DNA from 3 places in the Myxosarcina sp. GI1(2024) genome. Region 1 is predicted to be linked to each of the others. Evidence: riboswitches for the same ligand, from Rfam matches in the RefSeq annotation. Region 1 holds a riboswitch; each other region holds the start of a gene.
What was found. A riboswitch is a leader RNA that binds a small molecule or an ion and turns the genes downstream of it on or off. The one in region 1 is predicted to bind cobalamin.
Positions count from the first base shown of each region.

Region 2: another riboswitch for cobalamin. It lies ahead of ACLFKQ_RS12245 (CbtB domain-containing protein); the one in region 1 lies ahead of ACLFKQ_RS11410 (sirohydrochlorin chelatase).
Region 3: another riboswitch for cobalamin. It lies ahead of ACLFKQ_RS25815 (HupE/UreJ family protein); the one in region 1 lies ahead of ACLFKQ_RS11410 (sirohydrochlorin chelatase).

Region 1 is NZ_JBKGTY010000002.1:495,298-501,719, reverse strand. It holds gene ACLFKQ_RS11420 (superoxide dismutase) at 620-1,219, shown strand; gene ACLFKQ_RS11415 (hypothetical protein) at 1,310-1,528, shown strand; cobalamin riboswitch at 1,807-1,958, shown strand; gene ACLFKQ_RS11410 (sirohydrochlorin chelatase) at 2,323-3,300, shown strand; gene ACLFKQ_RS11405 (IS4 family transposase) at 3,523-4,665, opposite strand; gene ACLFKQ_RS11400 (carotenoid oxygenase family protein) at 4,892-6,388, opposite strand.
Region 2 is NZ_JBKGTY010000002.1:668,723-675,144, reverse strand. It holds gene ACLFKQ_RS12255 (type 1 glutamine amidotransferase) at 1-277, shown strand, start outside; gene ACLFKQ_RS12250 (hypothetical protein) at 404-1,207, shown strand; cobalamin riboswitch at 1,878-2,024, shown strand; gene ACLFKQ_RS12245 (CbtB domain-containing protein) at 2,049-2,234, shown strand; gene ACLFKQ_RS12240 (hypothetical protein) at 2,248-2,412, shown strand; gene ACLFKQ_RS12235 (hypothetical protein) at 2,443-2,607, shown strand; gene ACLFKQ_RS12230 (hypothetical protein) at 2,611-3,081, shown strand; gene ACLFKQ_RS12225 (hypothetical protein) at 3,126-3,524, shown strand; gene ACLFKQ_RS12220 (hypothetical protein) at 3,508-3,738, shown strand; gene ACLFKQ_RS12215 (metal ABC transporter substrate-binding protein) at 3,823-4,824, shown strand; gene ACLFKQ_RS12210 (metal ABC transporter ATP-binding protein) at 4,835-5,617, shown strand; gene ACLFKQ_RS12205 (metal ABC transporter permease) at 5,614-6,422, shown strand, end outside.
Region 3 is NZ_JBKGTY010000010.1:126,753-133,174, forward strand. It holds gene ACLFKQ_RS25800 (PAS domain S-box protein) at 1-412, opposite strand, end outside; gene ACLFKQ_RS25805 (DUF2267 domain-containing protein) at 1,065-1,913, shown strand; gene argJ (bifunctional ornithine acetyltransferase/N-acetylglutamate synthase) at 2,086-3,327, opposite strand; cobalamin riboswitch at 3,398-3,543, shown strand; gene ACLFKQ_RS25815 (HupE/UreJ family protein) at 3,575-4,255, shown strand; gene cobW (cobalamin biosynthesis protein CobW) at 4,312-5,346, shown strand; gene ACLFKQ_RS25825 (COP23 domain-containing protein) at 5,463-6,002, shown strand; gene ACLFKQ_RS25830 (S1 family peptidase) at 6,058-6,422, shown strand, end outside.

The sequences.
Region 1 (6,422 bases):
TCACAAACTATTGATATATATAATTTTGTAGTAAAAAAGTAATTTTTAACTCTGTGCAACTACCTAAAATTATTATAAAGTTATTATTAAAAGTTTTAAAAATTAAGGCTTTAAAGTCTTAGACATCATATAAAAATAACTGGAACAATTTGCCGAAGAAATAAAGAATCAGAAAAAGAGTTATATCCCTCCAGTGTTGTTATCTGAAGTAAAAAAGCATTTTGTTTGTTTAAACTGCGATCGCTGCGATTTAAGAGAATATCCGAAAAGTCTCAATGATTACCTTCGATCAAATTTACTCAAACGAAATTACTAGGGTTATAATCCGCTCTTCTAGGTATGAAATTAGACCTTAAGGTAACAAAATTTACTTTTCAGACGAGCTCTAACACTGAAATAATATTCAATTCAATATTGTTTTAGGGTTAAGTGCTGTTTACTCTTCTCTTACTATCTTCTGTTGCCCCACCCCAGGAGTAGGATTTTGCGATTGTTAAAACTACGATACTATCTCCAAAGAAGGTCGGAATAGGCTTAAAAAAAGTTATTTGCCGAAAACAAATGTCTATTCTCAATCCTGCCAAATGGATATTTTTTAGAGAGGACGAAAACAAACATCATGGCATACGAATTACCATCTCTTCCTTACGACTACACAGCTTTAGAACCAGTGATTTCTGAGAGAACTTTAGAGTTTCATCATGATAAACACCATGCTAAGTACGTCAATAAATATAATGACGCAGTTAAGGGTACAGAACTCGATAGCAAACCCATTGAAGAAGTAATTAAAGCAGTAGCAGGGGATTCTAGCAAAAGCGGTTTGTTTAATAATGCCGCTCAAGCTTGGAATCACACTTTTTATTGGCAATGTATGAAACCAAATGGCGGTGGGACTCCCACGGGAGAATTAGCTAAAAAAATAGATACCGACTTTGGTAGTTTCGAGCAATTTGTAGAAGCTTACAAAAATGCAGGTACGTCTCAATTTGGTAGTGGCTATGCTTGGCTAGTACTAGATGGCAATACTCTCAAAGTTACTAAAACTCTTAACGCTGATAATCCTCTAACTAGCGGACAAATTCCTTTATTAACAACAGACGTTTGGGAACACGCCTACTATCTCGATTATCAAAATCAACGTCCTGCTTATATGGATGAATTTATCGGTAAGCTGGTCAACTGGGAGTTTGTCGCTCAAAATCTAGCTGCTGCATAAGTAGCGAATTAATCGAAGCGGATATAAAGTTAAGTAGCTTAAATATCCGCTTCAAAGATCTACTTTAAGTCTTGTAGAAGAAATAAATAAATGATGATAGAAGCTCATTATCCCCAGATTATGCTTTCCTTTGCCTATCGTGGCTGCAAAATAGAGATCGATCGCGATGAGCTTGACGGAGAGTATGTCTATGCTGCTTGGGTAAATTACGAAGAAGGTTGTGCTGTTGCCGTTCCTAGTGCCAATAGCCCTATGGATGCGATCGTCAAAGCTAAGCAATGGATAGATCGAAGACTCAGCCAACTTTAATCGATCGAGTAGAAGCGATCGCCGTTTGAGATTTTACTAAGAAGTAATTGGATGTTTTTTTGCTTGTCAATAGGTTGATGCGATCGCCTCGACAGCGAAGTATTGAAGAACTAGATAGTTTCGAGTGCAAATATTCTTACAAGTCGTTGTCGATCGAACTTGCTTACAGGTCTACTTACTCTTATTTACTGCTGGTTCACTTATCTTTTCTCAAACAAATTCCTTTGAAAATAGCTTTCTCTACTTCCAGAATAGTTGGGAAATCTTCAGCTCTTTAGGAGTAAAATAAATTAATCGGTTCTAATGGGGAACAGTCATTAGAAGTAAAGGGGAAAGTTTGGTGCAAATCCAACGCTGTCCCGCAACTGTGATGAGATTGACAATCGATTAATCTCTCAGTCAGAATGCCCGCCGATGAATGTAGTCGATCGATTTAATATATCTGCGAGGTACAGATGTTTGACAGTTTTTTAGTGGCGATCGCCAATTGTTTAGCTAAAGCATTTTTTTGTACGCTACGATTGATGACTGGCTAGTTTGCGCTCTAGGCGATCGCTCAATTATATGACTATTTGTTTGGTAGCTATTACTTTCCCGATCGAGCAAGTTGATTTTCAAGTAAAGTTTGAATCAGCAAACCTGGTATGTAATTTGTCGCTACCAGCATTTATTTGAGTTTCTACTCCATCTTATGGTACAGCTGGCTCATTGTTGCGGCGATCGCCGATAACATATTTCTTCATATAAACTAAGTCTCGATCTCTTTTCCACAAAATCGGAGCTAATTTAACTAGATGGTTATTGCCAATTCTTTTCCTAAATTCAACTCACTTCAATTACCACCCTTACCATATAAAAGACCTTTACTCGCCATCGGACATGGTACGAGAAACCCTCGAGGCAGACAAACTTTTCTCGAGTTTATCGAAATTTACCAACAACTAGATACTTCTCGTCCCGTAATACCTTGTTTTTTAGAATTAACCGAACCGACAATCGAGCAAGGAGTAGCAACCTGCGTCCAACAAGGCTATACAGAAATTTCGGCACTGCCAATTTTGTTATTTGCAGCTAGACATAATAAATTTGATGTAACTAACGAATTGGATCGGACGCGATCGCTCTATCCTCAGTTAAGCTTCAGTTACGGTCGTCATTTTGGAATTAATCCGAAAATTATCCAACTGTGGCGCAATCGCCTGGCAGAATTGGATACAGCACGACATAATCCTTGTAACATTTCCCGTACTGACACGGTATTATTATTTGTCGGTCGTGGTTCGAGCGATCCCGATGCTAATGGTGATGTGTGCAAACTAGCTAGGATTATTTGGGAAGGTAGTAGTTATCAGACGGTGGAGACTTGCTTTATTGGCATCAGCCACCCTCGTCTAGAAGAAGGCTTTCAACGAGCTTATTTTTATCAGCCCAAACGCATTATCGTTTTACCTTATTTCTTGTTTACGGGTACTTTAATGGAAAAAATTTTTAATATTACCGCCCAACAGCAGGAAAAGTATCCAGACATCAATTTTACTAGTTTGCCAGAAATGGGAATTGCGCCACAATTATTAGAGGTAATGCGAGAGCGAGAAATTGAAGCACAATTGGGTCAGGTAGCAATGAACTGTGAAATGTGTAAGTTTAGACTTGCCGCAGTAGATGAACACGGACACGGACACCATCATCACGGACATCATCACCATCATGGTGACAGCGATCCCTACGCCAAGTCAGAGGATTATCACCAGCGTATTTGGCAAACTCCTTAGCAACAAACACCTATTCCTCGAACAAAAAACTATACCTCAAGCTGTTCTACAGTTGTAGATAGCGTTAGTTCGACGAAAATTTTTAGAGCAAAAAGAAAGCTGAGACTTATGCTAAAAAGCAGTATATAGACAGTCTCAGCTATGGAAATATAGTCATTACAAATAGTAACCGTAGTCATCGAGGTTAACGAAAGTCGAATATCTGAAGGGGTGACAAGGGAGCTAGAAAGATTGCTGGATAATAAACATAGCTCGTAGACCCCTCTGGTAAAAAGGCAGCTTATTGAGATTGAGCCACATCAATTTGTTTATCCATTCCTTCATCAAGGTAAATGAAACCAGCCAGCTACTACCATATAAACCAAGCCAAAAGTAGCTGTTGCGAGTCAAAGATTGTTTAATTTTTCGATGGCGACCGATGTATTTAGACTGACCTCGAAGGCTAAGAGTATGTCCTTTGAACACCGAGTGAGTGTAAGCAATGGCGATGAGCAAAACTAGACGAGTAAGGCGTTCAATCTGAGCTTGCGACCCCTCGAGATTGTAGCCACCTGACTTGCAATCTTTAAACATCGCCTCAATCCCTACGCGCTTTTTATAGGCTTTGACAGCTTCAGGTAAATTGGGTAAATTTGTCAGCAGATACCAGGGTTCCTTTGCCCCCATGCCTCGGTAAATACGTCGCCAATAGACCCCTAAATAAATCCCCGAAACTTGATGCAGTTGAGTGACTTTAGTTTCTTGATAAAACCGTTGGTCTCCTGGATTAACGTCTAGGTCTTTTAAGGGAGTAAAACCTAATTGAGTTACCATTATCTTCGTACTCTTTCTCTGTCGAAGCACAAAGTAGACCTGCTGCTGGGTCAGCCACTTAGCTAGTTCAACACTCTGGAATTCTCTGTCTCCTAAAATAACGATTTGGTGTTGTTTAAACAGCTTCAATACTGGACGTAATATGGCTTTTTGTTGAGCGAAGTTACTGGCTCCTTTCTTCTCTAGAAACTGCCAGTATATAGGCAAAGCTCTTTTCGCCATCACTACTCCAACCATGAACAGATTTTTATCTTGCCATTGAGTTCTATCTAAGACTAGATAAATTGTCTGGTCTGGCAAGAATTTCTTTTGAACTACTTCTTTGACTATGGGAAACCAGACTAACGAAACTGATAAAGCTGAGGACTTCAAAAACCTTTGGATTCGGCGACGACGGCTCTCATATTTAATTGGTAAAGGGAAGTATGCAGCTAGTCTTTCTATCTTTACTTGTTTGTAGGTCTGGATAAGGTATACCAGCACTTCCAAAGTAATTAGTTGGTCATCACTCAGATAACGTGAAAGATGATTGCGGTACAATTGGTTTAACATTTTTTAGGGTTCGGTCGGATTCTCAATAACTGACCGAATCTTTTTTACCATAGGTTGTCTCTGTTCCCTACACTGTCTGACTTCTCACAGGGTTGTCACCCCGTCAGGTCGAATATAGCTGGCAATTGACCACAATCAAAGCATCGGGAAATTAATTGAAATGACTATAATTAAAGTTTTCTGCTATGCTGCAAGGCAACATCACAGAGTTGATTGAAAGTTTTATCTAGATAAATACCTCATCGCACCAACTACCGTGTAAGCCATAGGGAATGTGATGTTTGAGATAGAGACGTGCGATCGCCGATCCCTCTATATCTTGTCCGTCTAAAATGACTAAGCTAGAACGGTGTTGCTTGCCATCATAAACTAGAGTCAACACCCAACCTCCATCTTCTTCAGTAGCATTGGGTTTGGGAACGAATATGGGTTCGCTGACAAAACCATGAGGCGCGAAAGAATGAATGGCGCGATCGCCTGTTTGGAGATCGGCTTTCATAATTGCCTGCAGGGGTGCATTGCCTGTAGCTTCGTGAGCAGCACCCATAAATAAGTAGCGATATTCTCTACCCGCTCTATCGGGATGAGCATAAGGAAATTCACAGCAGCGACTTTCTAGTATCTTGCGTTCTACCGCCTGGGTTTGAAAATCGTAGCTAAACTGCCACAGTTGTCCTGGATCTAAGAGTGCGAAATCCACATTTTTATAATCAGAGTCTGGTTGAACTTGGGGTAGAGACTTATAGGTAATTGAGTCGATATAGATTTTGCCCTCAGCCTGAAAAGCATTGGCATGATGGAAAACAAAACCAGACTTTACCTCAAACGTAATGACTTCTTTATTCTGGGGATCGCGAGGAATTAAGATTACTCTAGTTGTTTCTTCGGGCTGAAATTGAATACATTCCCCCGCACCTCGAAAGCCAAATACATAGGGCAGAGGATTAAAATTAACTGCATTTTGAAAAAAGATGCAGTAATTGGGAGTAATGGCAAAATCGTGAATAAAACAGAATCCTGGAACGCTATGGGAACGGCGGCGGAGTAATTCTCCTTGAGGATTGAATTCAAACACGCTAATCTTGCTAGAAAGTCCAGGTTCGATCCGGAAGTTGACCAAACAAGGATCGCCGCCGTCCAGTTTGCAGCTAGGATCCATCCAGGGATGGGCGGCAAAAGCGTCTCCCTCTTCTAAAACGCCATCGAGACGATCTATGCCCATAGTTTCTAAGGTACTAGGGTCTAGGCGATGGGGTTCGGCAGCTTCCCAAAGAGCCAATAATTTACCGCCCCAACGGATAATATTAGTGTTGGCAATATTTTTAAGTCTAAAATCGAAAGCGTTGTTGAGCCAACCACCAAGTTTTTGAGTTCCAAAAACGCCACGATAGAGTGGTTTACCTGCTTTTTCCTCTTCTACATAGGCTTTGGTGCGGACGAAGCGATTGCGATAAAAAGCTTTACCGTCTTTAAGATAAAATGCGTTGATCATCCCGTCGCCGTCAAAGGGATGGGCAATGGGTGTACCGCCAATATCTAAGCGACCAGGACCGTTACGAAACAACGTTCCCTCTAATTCGAGAGGAATTTCACCTTCAATATCTTCAATTTGATACTCGTATTCATTGTGTTGAGTTTCATAACCCCGTCGCCATTCTTCGATATAGTAAGATTTACCGTTTGCCGATTGCGTTTCGGCTTTTTGTTCGATCTTGTAGGTCATAGTCAAAGATAAATTAATATATTGCGATCGCCAG
Region 2 (6,422 bases), 170 kb from region 1:
TCGCGTTCAGCCATTGGGCAAAGTAATTAAAGGTTTTGGTAACAACGGTACAGATGGTTGGGAAGGAGCTTTTATGGGTAATGCGATCGCCACCTACGCTCACGGTCCTCTATTACCGAAAAATCCTTTTATTGCTGACTGGCTGATTCAAAAAGCTTTGCAAAAAAAATATCAAACCGAGATCGAGCTAGCGAAACTACCAGATTCTCTAGCCATTGCCGCTCGCCAGGCAATGCTGCAACGCTTGAATTTGACTAAAATTGCAGTAAATATCTAGTTCCGGCTTGCAGGTTTTTTTAAATATTTGCTAGAAATGGATGTTTTGCAACCCAAATTGCATTAAGATTGGCAATTATGCAAGACAAACTTGCAACTAATAGATTTAGCAATTGCAATTACAACTATGACAGGAAAACCCTTAAACAATAGTTCTGCTGGCATTCTAATTCTAATCTTGCCCCTAGCACTATCAATTGTCATTTTGTACAAGCTTTGGCCTTTACTGCTGTTGTTGGCATTATCAATTGTTGCTTTTAGAATTTGGCAAAATTATCAGTGGCAAAAATGGTGCGCTCAGGTAAATCCTTACTTCAATCAATTAATCAAAGAAAATCGCGGTTACCTTACTCCAGTAGACTTATCCTTGAAAGCTAATTTGACTGCCAAAGCGGCAAAGAGTTTCTTAGAAGGGAAAGCTAGCGATTACGGGGTAGCGCCCAAAATCATTCCAGATAAAGGAATCGTGTATTACTTTCCTACTGCCAGTGCCTTGGGAAGTATTTTAGATGACAGCGAACCTGAAACTGAATCAGAATTATCCCTCAATTCCTATGAGTCAGCAGCTAGTGAGTCTGGTAAAGTTTCTTTTCGCGGAATTGCCAGTTTAGCCAAGCAGGAACAAACACAGCAACAGCAAATTAGCGAGCATTCAACTTCTGCTGCCACTGATGTAGCTGAGTTAGAATCCGAATCGCCTGTTGCGACTGAAAGCTCTGCAGTAGATGAAGCTGAAATCACTACTACCGATGAAGAGCGCTTTTTAATTCAGGCAGATTTAGCCAAACGTCTCGATCTTAACTCTAGTACCGTCGGCAGACGCAAACTAGACGAAGATTTTCCCGAATGGAGTCAGAGTAAAGATCCAGAAGGAATCGCTTGGAAATACATACCTGAAACTAAACACTTCGTTCCGATGGATGAAAATTAAATCTGAAATCGACGCTAATTCGACGAAGCTAAAACTTAAAAATTATCGATCTCGAGCGGTTTCAATTGCCTAAGAGCTCGTAAAAAACAACTTGACTTTTAATTCCTAATTGCAAATTGCCAACTCCGGTTAAATCTATGGTTTAGCTAAAAAAAATCATCAGAAAACAATTCAGCCAGTTAAAAATAGCTGAATTGTCCAACTCAGCTCGGAAAATAAGGTTTAACAAGCTTCTTTTTCGATTTTTTAGGGCGAGAATAACTCTTTTTCGCTATGGGATAGGTCTTTCTTTTTCTTCTTTTCTAACCTTTTATCCAACCAGGAGACTTTCCACGGAGTTTAGGTAAAGTAGTCGCGGTGTCAATCTCAACTAAAAGTGAAAATAGTGACTGTACAACCTTTCCAAAAGTTAAATTTTTTAAAAATCACCAAAATAGTCTTCCTCTCTCGCAATCAGAAAATATGAAAACCATGATTGACGAGCCTTGGTCAGAAGTATGAGAAATAGTCAAAGCTAGAGAGCGTCGCTCAAAAAGCTGTAGCGACTGGTACTTAGGTGCATCGATTAATGTTTACTTTTGGGTGGCTTTAGGTGCTGGGGTGCAGTTATTTTGTAGCCTAAATCATTTAAATTTCTTGTTGCAGTCAATCTAATTAAGGTTACTATAACTGTAACAGTTACTCAATCGGTTCTAATGGGGAACAGTCATTAGAAGTAATGGGGAAAGTTTGGTAAAAATCCAACGCTGTACCGCAACTGTGATGAGAGCGTTAAAATTCTCTTAGTCAGAATGCCCGCCGATATTAACACCGCACTAAATCAATCTGCGAGGTACAGATAATGGTTAGCATAAGTAGTTTGGGGCAACGCGCCCAGCGTTTAGTATTGTCATTGCCAGTCCAAGTTTTTCTGATAGTTGGTCTTTGCATGATAATTCTTTGGACGCTTTATTTTTCCACCTATTCTCCCGTTCATGACGCGCTACACGAGACTCGTCATCACACTTTGACGGTCGCCTGTCATTAATTAGGGAGAAAAAATGAAATTAATTAAATATATTTTATTGACCGCAGTAGCGATCGCAGGTTGTAGTTTAGTTTGGTTATCTAAATTAACACCAATTGTCTCTCAACCAACAGTACTACTGCAAACTGAACCACCTTTGGAAGATGTAATTGTCGATGATACGGTCGTTAAATTTTAACTTCAGGCACTCGATGCTGACGAACAGCCTTTGACTGATGCTAATTTAAAAGTCGGTATTTTCACACCAGCCAAAACACCCTGGTTTACTTCCGATTTTCCCATTGTCGAGGGGACAGAATTACTCAGTTTAGAAGCGATCGCCTCTCAAGGAAATCCAGAGTTCGAGCAAGTATTACCCATTCGCGGTAACTAAACTATGGAAGTAGCTGCCAATCCCCAGGCTACAGACATATTTAAGGCTTTCGAGCACTCTTTAACCTTCAAAGTTCCTGAAAACGCCGTAAAATATCGTAATTTAGCAATTTTAGCGATTATTTTGTTAGGAGTTGGTTTTACTGGCGGTTGGATTTTAGGTGGCGAACAAACTTTGAATGATGGAGAAATCGCTCCTCAGCCAGTCAGAATGTTATTGAGTGGCATGACGATAATTGCGATCGCGGTTTTACTCGTGGTTAATGTTAGTGCCAAAGTTGCAGCATCTAATGTTGAAGTTGGTGCAGTTTCTACTTCTGCTGCTGTTGCGAACAATAAAGCAAATGCAGGTATCTCAGGAAATAGAAGTAGAAGGCATCGCTCCTCCACTATTAGTCAGGTTCATCAGTCTATTGTATTTCACTCTCATTTTTGTGGTGGGATTAATCGCAAAATTCTGGGGACGGAGACGTAAAACAGTTTAGTCATTAGTTATTAGACTTTAGCATCCTTAAACCAATGAAATCTGACGTAGAAAAACTAGCTAAATCTTGGTTCGTTTCTTCAAAATCTGGGAAAAATGGCGAATTATCTCAACTCAATTCCTGGCAAATAGCAGTAAAAGCGATCGCTAAAAGTAATCGGTGGCAGATGTTTCTGATTACTGTTGGTAGTGCTAGCAGCATCATCTATCCTCATGCGCCTTTAGTCGGTTTTGCTGCGGTAACTGGTAATACGTTGACTCGCAAAAAAGCTCTAATTAGTGCCATGAGTATCTGGTTTGCCAATCAGCTTTATGGCTTTACCATTCGCCAATATCCCAGAACTTTAGAATCTTTGACTTGGTGGTTAGTAATGGGTTTAGAAACACTGTTGGTTACTTGTTACTTGGTTGGTTACATTGCGACCAAAATTTAGCCGTCATAGTGTTTGGGGTTATTTGATTTGGTTGGCTGTAAGTCTTGTCAGTGGTTACGGTATTTATCAAGGCAGTATCGTGCTAATTGCCCAGTTAATGGGCGGACATGGATTTAGTTCGACAATTTTATGGGGTATTTTTATTAAGAATTTTATTTGGGCTACTGCTTTATCTGGGATACATGGTTGCGCTGTTTTGATGAAAAAAGCTTAAGCCAATAGTCGCCATGCTCAATAATGAGAGAAATATGAAAGAAAAGTGATACGATAATGAAATTGAGTTCAATTTTATTTTTCGATGGCACAAATTTTTTTAAAGCGAAAGATGCTCTTCTCCTCCACTCTGGCATTAAGCGTTTGGCTGACTGGCTGTGGGGGTACAGGGGAAACTACAACCTCGACTACTTCAGACAGCACACAACCAACGGAGGCTGATTCAGAACAGGTAGCTAATAACGAAGGTAAAAAGAAAGTCCTCACCACTTTTACCGTATTAGCAGACATCGCTCAAAAAGTGGCAGGTGACAAACTCAATGTAGAATCTATTACTCGCATTGGTGCGGAAATTCACGGCTACGAACCCACACCCAGCGACATTGCCAAAGCTCAAGATGCCGATTTGATTCTTTACAACGGAATGGGTTTGGAGCGTTGGTTCGAGCAGTTTTTGGGCAACGTACGAGATGTTCCTTCGGTGTTATTGACAGAAGGTATAGAGCCAATTCCTATTTCTGAAGGTCCATATGAAGATAAACCCAATCCCCACGCCTGGATGTCGCCCCAGAATGCTTTGGTTTACGTGGAAAATATTCGTCAAGCTTTTGTAAAACTCGATCCAGAAAATGCCGCAACCTACAACACCAATGCCGAAGCATATAGCAAAAAGCTTAAAGCAATCGACGAAGAACTACAGGCAGATTTGACACAAGTCCCCGAAAATCAACGTTATTTAGTAAGTTGCGAAGGGGCATTTTCTTATCTCGCTCGCGACTACAATATGGAAGAAATTTATATGTGGCCGATTAATGCCGAGCAGCAGTTTACTCCCAAGCAGGTTCGGGGGGTGATTGAAGAAGTGAAAGCTAACAATGTGCCGACCATTTTTTGCGAAACTACAGTGAGCGACGAAGGAATGAAACAAGTTGGCAAAACGACGGGAGCAAGATTTGGAGGAAACCTTTACGTGGATTCTCTTTCGTCAGAAGAAGGACCAGTTCCCACTTTTTTAGATTTACTCGAATACGATGCTCGCACCATTGCTAATGGTTTGCTGGCGGGTAGCAATGCAAGTAATAAGTAATTAAAAGATTATGCAAATAACAACTCAAGCACTCGATATTAGCGTCAATGACCTCAGCGTTACCTACAGCAATACCAAACTAGCTCTTTACAACGTTAGCTGTACGGTAGAGCCAGGCAGTATTACTGCTTTGGTAGGACCGAACGGTAGCGGTAAATCTACTTTATTTAAATCCATTATGGGATTTTTAAAGCCTGCCCAGGGACAGATTCGCATTGGTGATGTGACCGTACAAAAAGCTCAGAAAAAACAGTTAATGGCTTATGTACCGCAATCGGATGAAGTAGACTGGAATTTTCCTGTAAGCGTATACGATGTGGTAATGATGGGACGCTACGGTTATATGAACCTGTTGCGTATCCCTGGTTCAAAAGACCGTCGGTTGGTGATGGAAAGTTTAGAACGAGTGGGTATGAGCGATTTTCGTCACCATCAAATTGGCGAACTATCTGGAGGTCAGAAAAAACGGGCATTTTTGGCAAGAGCCTTGGCTCAAGAAGGTAAGGTAATTTTACTCGACGAACCTTTTTCGGGTGTAGATGTAAAAACCGAAAAACGGACGATCGATCTGCTGATCCAGCTACGGGAAGAAGGTCACACTATTCTAGTATCCACTCACGATTTAGCCTCTATTTCCACTTTTTGCGATCGCACTATTCTGCTCAATCAAACTATTTTGGCTTCGGGAAAGACGGAAGAAACCTTTACCGAAGAGAATTTATCCATGACTTTTGGCGGGTTGCCAATTAATAGCCTGCGCCAGATGTACCAATCGTCTGAGGTGGATTCATGAGCGATTTGATGATGGCTATTTCGGTTATCGACTGGCTGGTCGAACCCTTACAGTATGGGTTTTTAGTCCAAGCTATTTGGGTTAGTGCCTTTGTTGGTTTAGTGTGTGCGGTACTTTCTTGCTACATTACTCTTAAAGGCTGGTCGTTGATGGGAGATGCGGTTTCCCATGCGGTTGTGCCAGGAGTAGTAGTAGCTTATGCTTTAAATATTCCCTTTGCGATTGGGGCGTTTCTATTCGGGTTTGGGGCAACCGTTGCCATTGGCTACATCAAGTCAAAAACTCGTCTCAAAGAAGATGCCGTGATTGGAGTAGTGTTTACGGGCTTTTTTGCCTTTGGTTTGGTGCTGGTTACAAAAATTCCCAGCAACATCGATTTATTTCATATTCTATTCGGTAACGTCCTGGGTATATCCCAAGAAGATATCATTCAAACTGCGATCGCTGGGGTAATTACGCTGGTAGTAATTTTAATCCGACGCAAAGACCTATTGCTGTTCTGTTTTGACCCCAACCACGCCAAAGCTATCGGTCTGAACGTTCAGCTTATGTTTTATACATTGCTTTCGGTGCTGGCTTTAACCATCGTTACCGCTCTGCAAACCGCAGGTATTATTCTGGTCATTGCCATGCTAGTAACACCAGGCTCGACAGCATATTTATTAACCGATCGCTTTGACCGTATGCTAGGCATTTCTGTTGCTACCAGCGTCTTTTCTTGTGTAATGGGAACATATCTCAGCTACCACTTTGACGTATCCACAGGGGGAGCGATCGTGGTACTTTTGACGGCGTTATTTCTTTT
Region 3 (6,422 bases), on a different contig from region 1:
CCAATTGTGGCGATGCTTCAATCTTGTTGCCGACTCCCATCCATTCAACGATGCGTTCTTGGCGATCGCGAATCGGCTTGACTTCAAAGCAAAAGCTCTGATACTCGCCAAATTTATCTCTCAACCGCAGTGTAGTTTGCCAGCCACTGCTGAGATGGTCTATTCGGGCGAGCTGAGTTTGAAAACCGTCTCGTTCTTCTGGCAGCAGCGACTCTAGAAAACAGCGATCGAGCGCTTCCGTAATTTCTAACCCCGTGTATTCTCGCCAATTAGAATTTACGTAAGTAATAATTCCCGGCGATTCTGCCAGCCAAACAATATCTTTGCTAGCGGCGAGCAAGCGATCGTAGCGCGAGCGATAAATTGCCAGTTCTTGTTTTAATTTTTCTATTTCTTGCTGACATGATTGCATTTTTGTTCTAATGGTTGAGTTTTAGTTTTTCTCAGTTTTTGCTTTGTCTTTAATAACTACCAATAGACCCAAGTTTACTAAAATTTATATTTTCAACAACTGTTCTACGTTTTATCACCTTAAATAAAACCGTTTCACTGTTTCCTCTAGCGGAGGAAAGAATTTGAATTGTCAATTAAATCTAAGAATACTGTGCTGTTAGCAACAAGGTATGAAGTAAAAATTATAAAATATTATTTTATTTATAGTTTTAAGTAGTGGCAACTGCTTGAATGTTTATTTCTGTTGAAAATAAGAATTCAAAACTTCTAGACCAGTAATCCTTCAGTAGTTTTCTGTACTATATTATTAATGAGTAGCTGGTGCGATCGCCAATGGCAAAGGATATTAGATTGGTTACAGACTACAAAAAGTCTTCTCTATCTTCAAGCCAATCGTCATCTCCGAGCGAACCAAAGTTCAAAATAAATCTATTTCTTTTAGTAGATGTTAAATAAAAAAAGTATTGTAAAACAGAAGTATAAATCGATCCGAGACTGGAATCGAGCGGTTTCTCAATAAATATAAATAAATATTAACTCAGTTCGACTATTGCCAAGAGGCTCAATTTAGCAAAAAATAAATACAGAATTCATAAAAGAAAAGAAAAAATATGCCTATTAATTTAAGAGAGGACATTATGTACATCCTGCTACAAAAAATCAAAGCAGGAGAAAACACTGGTCACACGGTAGATTTTAAAAGTACGGATTTTACTGGTAGAAATCTGACCATCTCGGATTTTCTAGGACATTTAGATTATCTCAATCAAAAAGAGTATATCGATGCCGATTTTACGGGTAATGCCTACGCCAATCAAGAAGACGTACCCGATGTAATCGATTCTAAAGAAGTAGATTTTCGCGTTGCCAATACTTTAGGTGCTCCCGATGGACCCCTACCTCATTTAATTCGGTTCAAACGAGCCGCATTGACCGATAGAGGAGAAAAAATGCTCGAGCGCATGCAAGAAAGCCCCCCGTCAGCATTGGATGAGGGTCCCGTAACTACAATTGTCGGCAAAGATACACCTTTTCTAGAAGAAGTTGCTCTCAAAGCCGAACTTCCCGATATCTTTGATGCCAGAGATTTAGTCACCGTAGTCTATCGCACGATGCGAGATTTAATGAGTACCGAGGCAGCAGAAAAAGTCGAATCAGAATTACATCGACCTGCCGAACCTACCGATAAAAAGAGACTACAGGAAGAAATTGCCCAACTGTGGAAAGATGAAAATCCCATCGTGTCTTGGTTGAGTAAAGTTCGTCCTCCGTTAAAATTTGACGATGAAACTTTTCTCTTTCGCATTAAACAGGAAGGAGGGTTGCCCAAAGGTACCAATGCCGAAAAAGTAGTCAAAGCAATTTTCTCGGCGACCAAAGATGAATTATCATCCGAAAGAGTCGCCGAAATTGGAGAATTTCTGCCAGGAAAAATCAAACAACTCTGGCAGGAAGCTTAATTACTCGAAGACACAGATAGATGTTCAATGGATTAAGGGACGAAGTTACGGCTACTGTGCCTTAAAGAAGAATCTGCTTTGACATTGAGACTATTTAGACTCACTAAGAGTAAAGGGTAAATATTTATGCTATTACCCTTTCTTTTTTTTATTTATTTCTATTCCCTCTCTTCTAAGTCGTGTATTCTGCATTGATTTCGACATATTTATAGGTCAGATCGCAACCCCAAGCGACGCTGCTTCCCTTACCTACGCCGATAGAAACCGTAATTAATACCGTGTCGTTCTGTAAGTATTCTCCTGCGGCTGCCCGAGCGAGATAATCACTAGCAGCAGTGCGATCGAAAGGAAGGGGCTGTCCATTTTGCATCAGTTGAATATCCCCCAAGGTAATATTTAACTCATCCTGATGAAACTTAACCCCTGCTCTACCTGCGGCAGCAGCAATTCTGCCCCAGTTAGGATCGCTCCCAAAAACTGCCGATTTGACTAGAGACGAACCAGCAATGGTTTTAGCTACTACTGAAGCTGCCCGGTCGTCAATCGCTCCCGATACTCGTACTTCAATCAGACAAGTAGCTCCTTCGCCATCACGGGCAACCGCTTTGGCTAAATGTTGGCAGACTGCGGTTAACATTGCCTCTAGCTTTTCAGAGTTTTTGCTATTATCCACGATCGCCGAAGTACGGGATTGTCCGTTAGCCAGAGCTAGTAGAGTATCGTTAGTACTGGTGTCGCCATCGACGGTAATTTGATTGAAACTGCGGTTGGTAGCTCGCCTGAGCATTTCTTGCCATAGCTGAGTGGAAACCGCCGCGTCGCAGGTAACAAACGCCAGCATGGTTGCCATATTAGGATGAATCATTCCCGAACCCTTAGCAATACCGCCAATTCTAACGGGACGACCTTCAATAGTAGTTTCTAAAGCAATTTCCTTGGTAACCAAATCGGTAGTAATAATGGCTTTAGCAGCATCTTTACCCCCCTCAACAGAAACTGCGGCAACTAATTGAGGTATTCCTCGTCGCAAAGCATCCATTTTAATTCTCTGACCGATGACACCTGTAGAAGCCAGTAGAATTGAATCTTTAGCAATATTTAATTCTCTACCCAATAACTCAGCACAGTCCAGAGCATCTTGCCACCCTGATTCTCCCGTAGCGGCATTAGCTTGTCCGGCATTGCAAAGAATCGCCCTAGCGCTAGCTTTAGCTTGGAGACGTTGACGGCAGTAATCGACACAAGCAGCCCGCACCTGACTGATGGTAAATACTCCTGCAGCGATCGCCTCAGATTCGGATAAAATTAATGCCAAATCCTTGGCACCCGAAGCCTTCAATCCTGCCCTGATTCCAGCCGCTTTAAATCCTTTGGGTGCAGTTATACCACCGCTTACTACCTGCCAGTCTGCCATTATGCTCAACGATTTATATATTTTTTGATTTTTAGCTGATTATACCAATCTTGTGGTAGATTAAAACTTATCTGCATCTGCAACATCGGTTTTGATGGGGATCAGCCATCAGACGCAAGGGGGAAAGTTCAGTGCAAATCTGACGCTGTCCCGCAACTGTAAGGAGTAACTCTAGATGCTCTAAGTCAGGATGCCCGCCGCTGGTAGCTTTAAAACTTGAATCACATTTATCTGCGAGGTACGGATAATGTCTGCTCTATCGCTTCAGTTGCGATCGCTGAAAAAATCTCAGGCGATCGTCCCACTATTATTTGGTTGTTTGCTGCTGTTTATCTGGTTTATTGGCATCGAACCAGCCCATGCCCATCATCCTTTTGGCGGTCAAGTTCCCAGTAATTTTATTGAAGGATTTTTATCTGGTTTGGGTCATCCAGTTATCGGTATCGACCATCTGTCCTTCACCATTGCTGTCGGTTTACTAGCAGCTTTAAACTCTAGATGGGGAATGATAATTCCAGTAAGTTTTATTGTTGCTACAGCTTTAGGAACTGGAATACATCTACTCGGTGTCGAATTACCTCTAACAGAACTAATTATTGCTGCTTCGGTTTTGCTTATTGGGATTTACCTAGCACGACAAGAACATAATAAGTCAGTTTTATATCTTGTTTTGGCAGCTGTAGCGGGAATTTTCCACGGCTATGCCTATGGAGAAGCAATTTTTGGTGCGGAAATGACTCCTCTCGGTGCTTATTTACTGGGTTTTTGTCTAATTCAATTAGTAATTAGCGCGATCGCTTTTTTTGTGGGCAAGTTAATTATCGCTCGCTCTCTGTCGGACAATAAGGCTAATTTGAATTTGCGCTTTGTGGGTTTTACCGTTTTTGGTTTGGGTTTGGCTTTCTTCACTAATACGCTCATCGGTTGAGAAAAAATTCAGGCAAAAGACAATTAACCATCAACTATTAACAATCGACAAAATCAATGCATAAAATACCGGTAACCGTAATTTCTGGTTTTCTCGGCGCGGGAAAAACAACTTTAGTGCGCCATTTGTTACAAAATAATCGAGGCAGACGAATTGCCGTTCTGGTCAACGAATTTGGCGAGGTGGGAATAGACGGCGAATTATTGAGGTCTTGTCAGGTGTGTGATGAAGTAGAAACTGCCGAGAGCAATATTATCGAATTAACTAACGGTTGTTTGTGCTGCACGGTACAGGAAGAGTTTTATCCGACCATGCAAGAATTACTCAAGCGGAGAGATAAGATCGACTGTTTGCTAATCGAAACTTCAGGACTGGCATTACCCAAACCCCTAGTGCAAGCCTTTCGCTGGCCGGCAATTCGCAATAGTGCCACGGTAGACGGAGTAGTTACCGTAGTAGATTGTCAGGCATTAGCTAACGGTGCGATTGTTGGAGATTTGGAGGCGTTAGAAGCCCAGCGTCAAGCCGATCCCAATTTAGAACACGAAACACCCCTAGAAGAACTATTTGAAGACCAGCTAGCCTGTGCGGATTTGGTGCTATTAACCAAAACCGATCTAGTAAATTCCGCCGATAGAGAAAAGATCGAAACTTGGCTCCGAAGTGAATTGTCTCCCGGGGTAAAAATTGCAGTCGTCAGTAAAGGAGAAATCGCACCAGAGCTGTTACTGGGTTTTAATGCTGCTGTCGAAGACGATTTGAGCAACCGTCATTCCCATCACGATGATGAACCAGACCACGAACACGACGATGAAATTAATTCGATCGAAATCGTTTGCGATCGCGCTTTTGAACCAGAAACTCTCATCGCACAGTTACAAAAGCTATTACAACAGCATGAGATTTACCGCATTAAAGGTTTCGTCAATGTAAAGGCAAAGCCAATGCGGTTGGTATTACAAGGAGTAGGTAATCGTTTCGATCGCTTTTACGACCGCTTTTGGCAGCCTGAGGAACTGCGACAAACTCGCTTGGTTGCGATTGGACGTAATTTAGATAAAAAGCTGGTAGAAGCGGCAATTTTAAAATAAATCCCATACTCGTACTACTTGGAATATAAGTAAAATATATCGCTTTATACTGCATACTAAGTATAGCTTCGTCGTATTATAAACTTAAATATATTTATTTATAGAGAGCGAAAGCTATGAAACTAAGATCGCTAGTCGGAATGCTTGCTGGAATGAGCTTCGTCTTAGGAGGAGCGATCGTTTCTCCTTTAGCCAGTCTAGCTAGAGTCAACAATAACACTTATTATTGCGCCCAACTTAACGGCAAATGGAACACTTTTGTCAATACTCCTAGAGGCAGAGTAACTCTAATTGAGTGGGCAAATTCGTTTTCCGATCGATGGACGCCAAAAACGAGATGCTTGGAAATCTCTCGCCGTTTTCAACAGTTTTTGGATAAAGGTAACTTAAAGTATATTCGTACGGGAAGTGTCAACCAACAGCCAGTAATTTGTGTTGCTGAAGCTCGCAATGGTCAATGTCCCGACCCCAATGTGTTGATTACTCTGAAGCAGGGAACCGACCCAGAAGTAATCTTGGTCAGATTGGTTGATTTTCGTCGTAGCGTCAGCGGTCAGACCCTGACCTTAAGTGCAGACGATCCTGGTTTTTATAGCGATGGTGAATTTTATGTCGATCTCGAAAGATTTCTCGAAAAAGTTCCCGTTAATGAGTAAAACTAGGCAAAATAAACAGTAAAGATAAACCGCTAGAGCGAGCTAGTGAACCAAGTTGCTCAAACAGAATGAAAAACATAAGCGTCGTTTAAATTCCTCCCCGAATAGACGCTATCTAACTTTAAAGCCGCGCACAGCCAAACTAATTATTGTTTTGGCTGGCATCGGCATATTTTTATCTGGTAGTACGCTGCAATTAACCAGTAAAACCTTAGCGTTGTTATTTTCCAACGACCTAAATGCTAAAGTCGATCTTGCTGCCAGTAAAATTACCGTTAAAATTTTGGGCTCGGGTTTTTTGGGTTCGGGGTTTGTCATCCAACAACAAGGAAGCACTTATACGGTTATTACCAATCAACACGTATTGAGAGGAGGAAAAGCTCCCTACTCCATTCAAACGCCAGATGGGAAAATTCATTC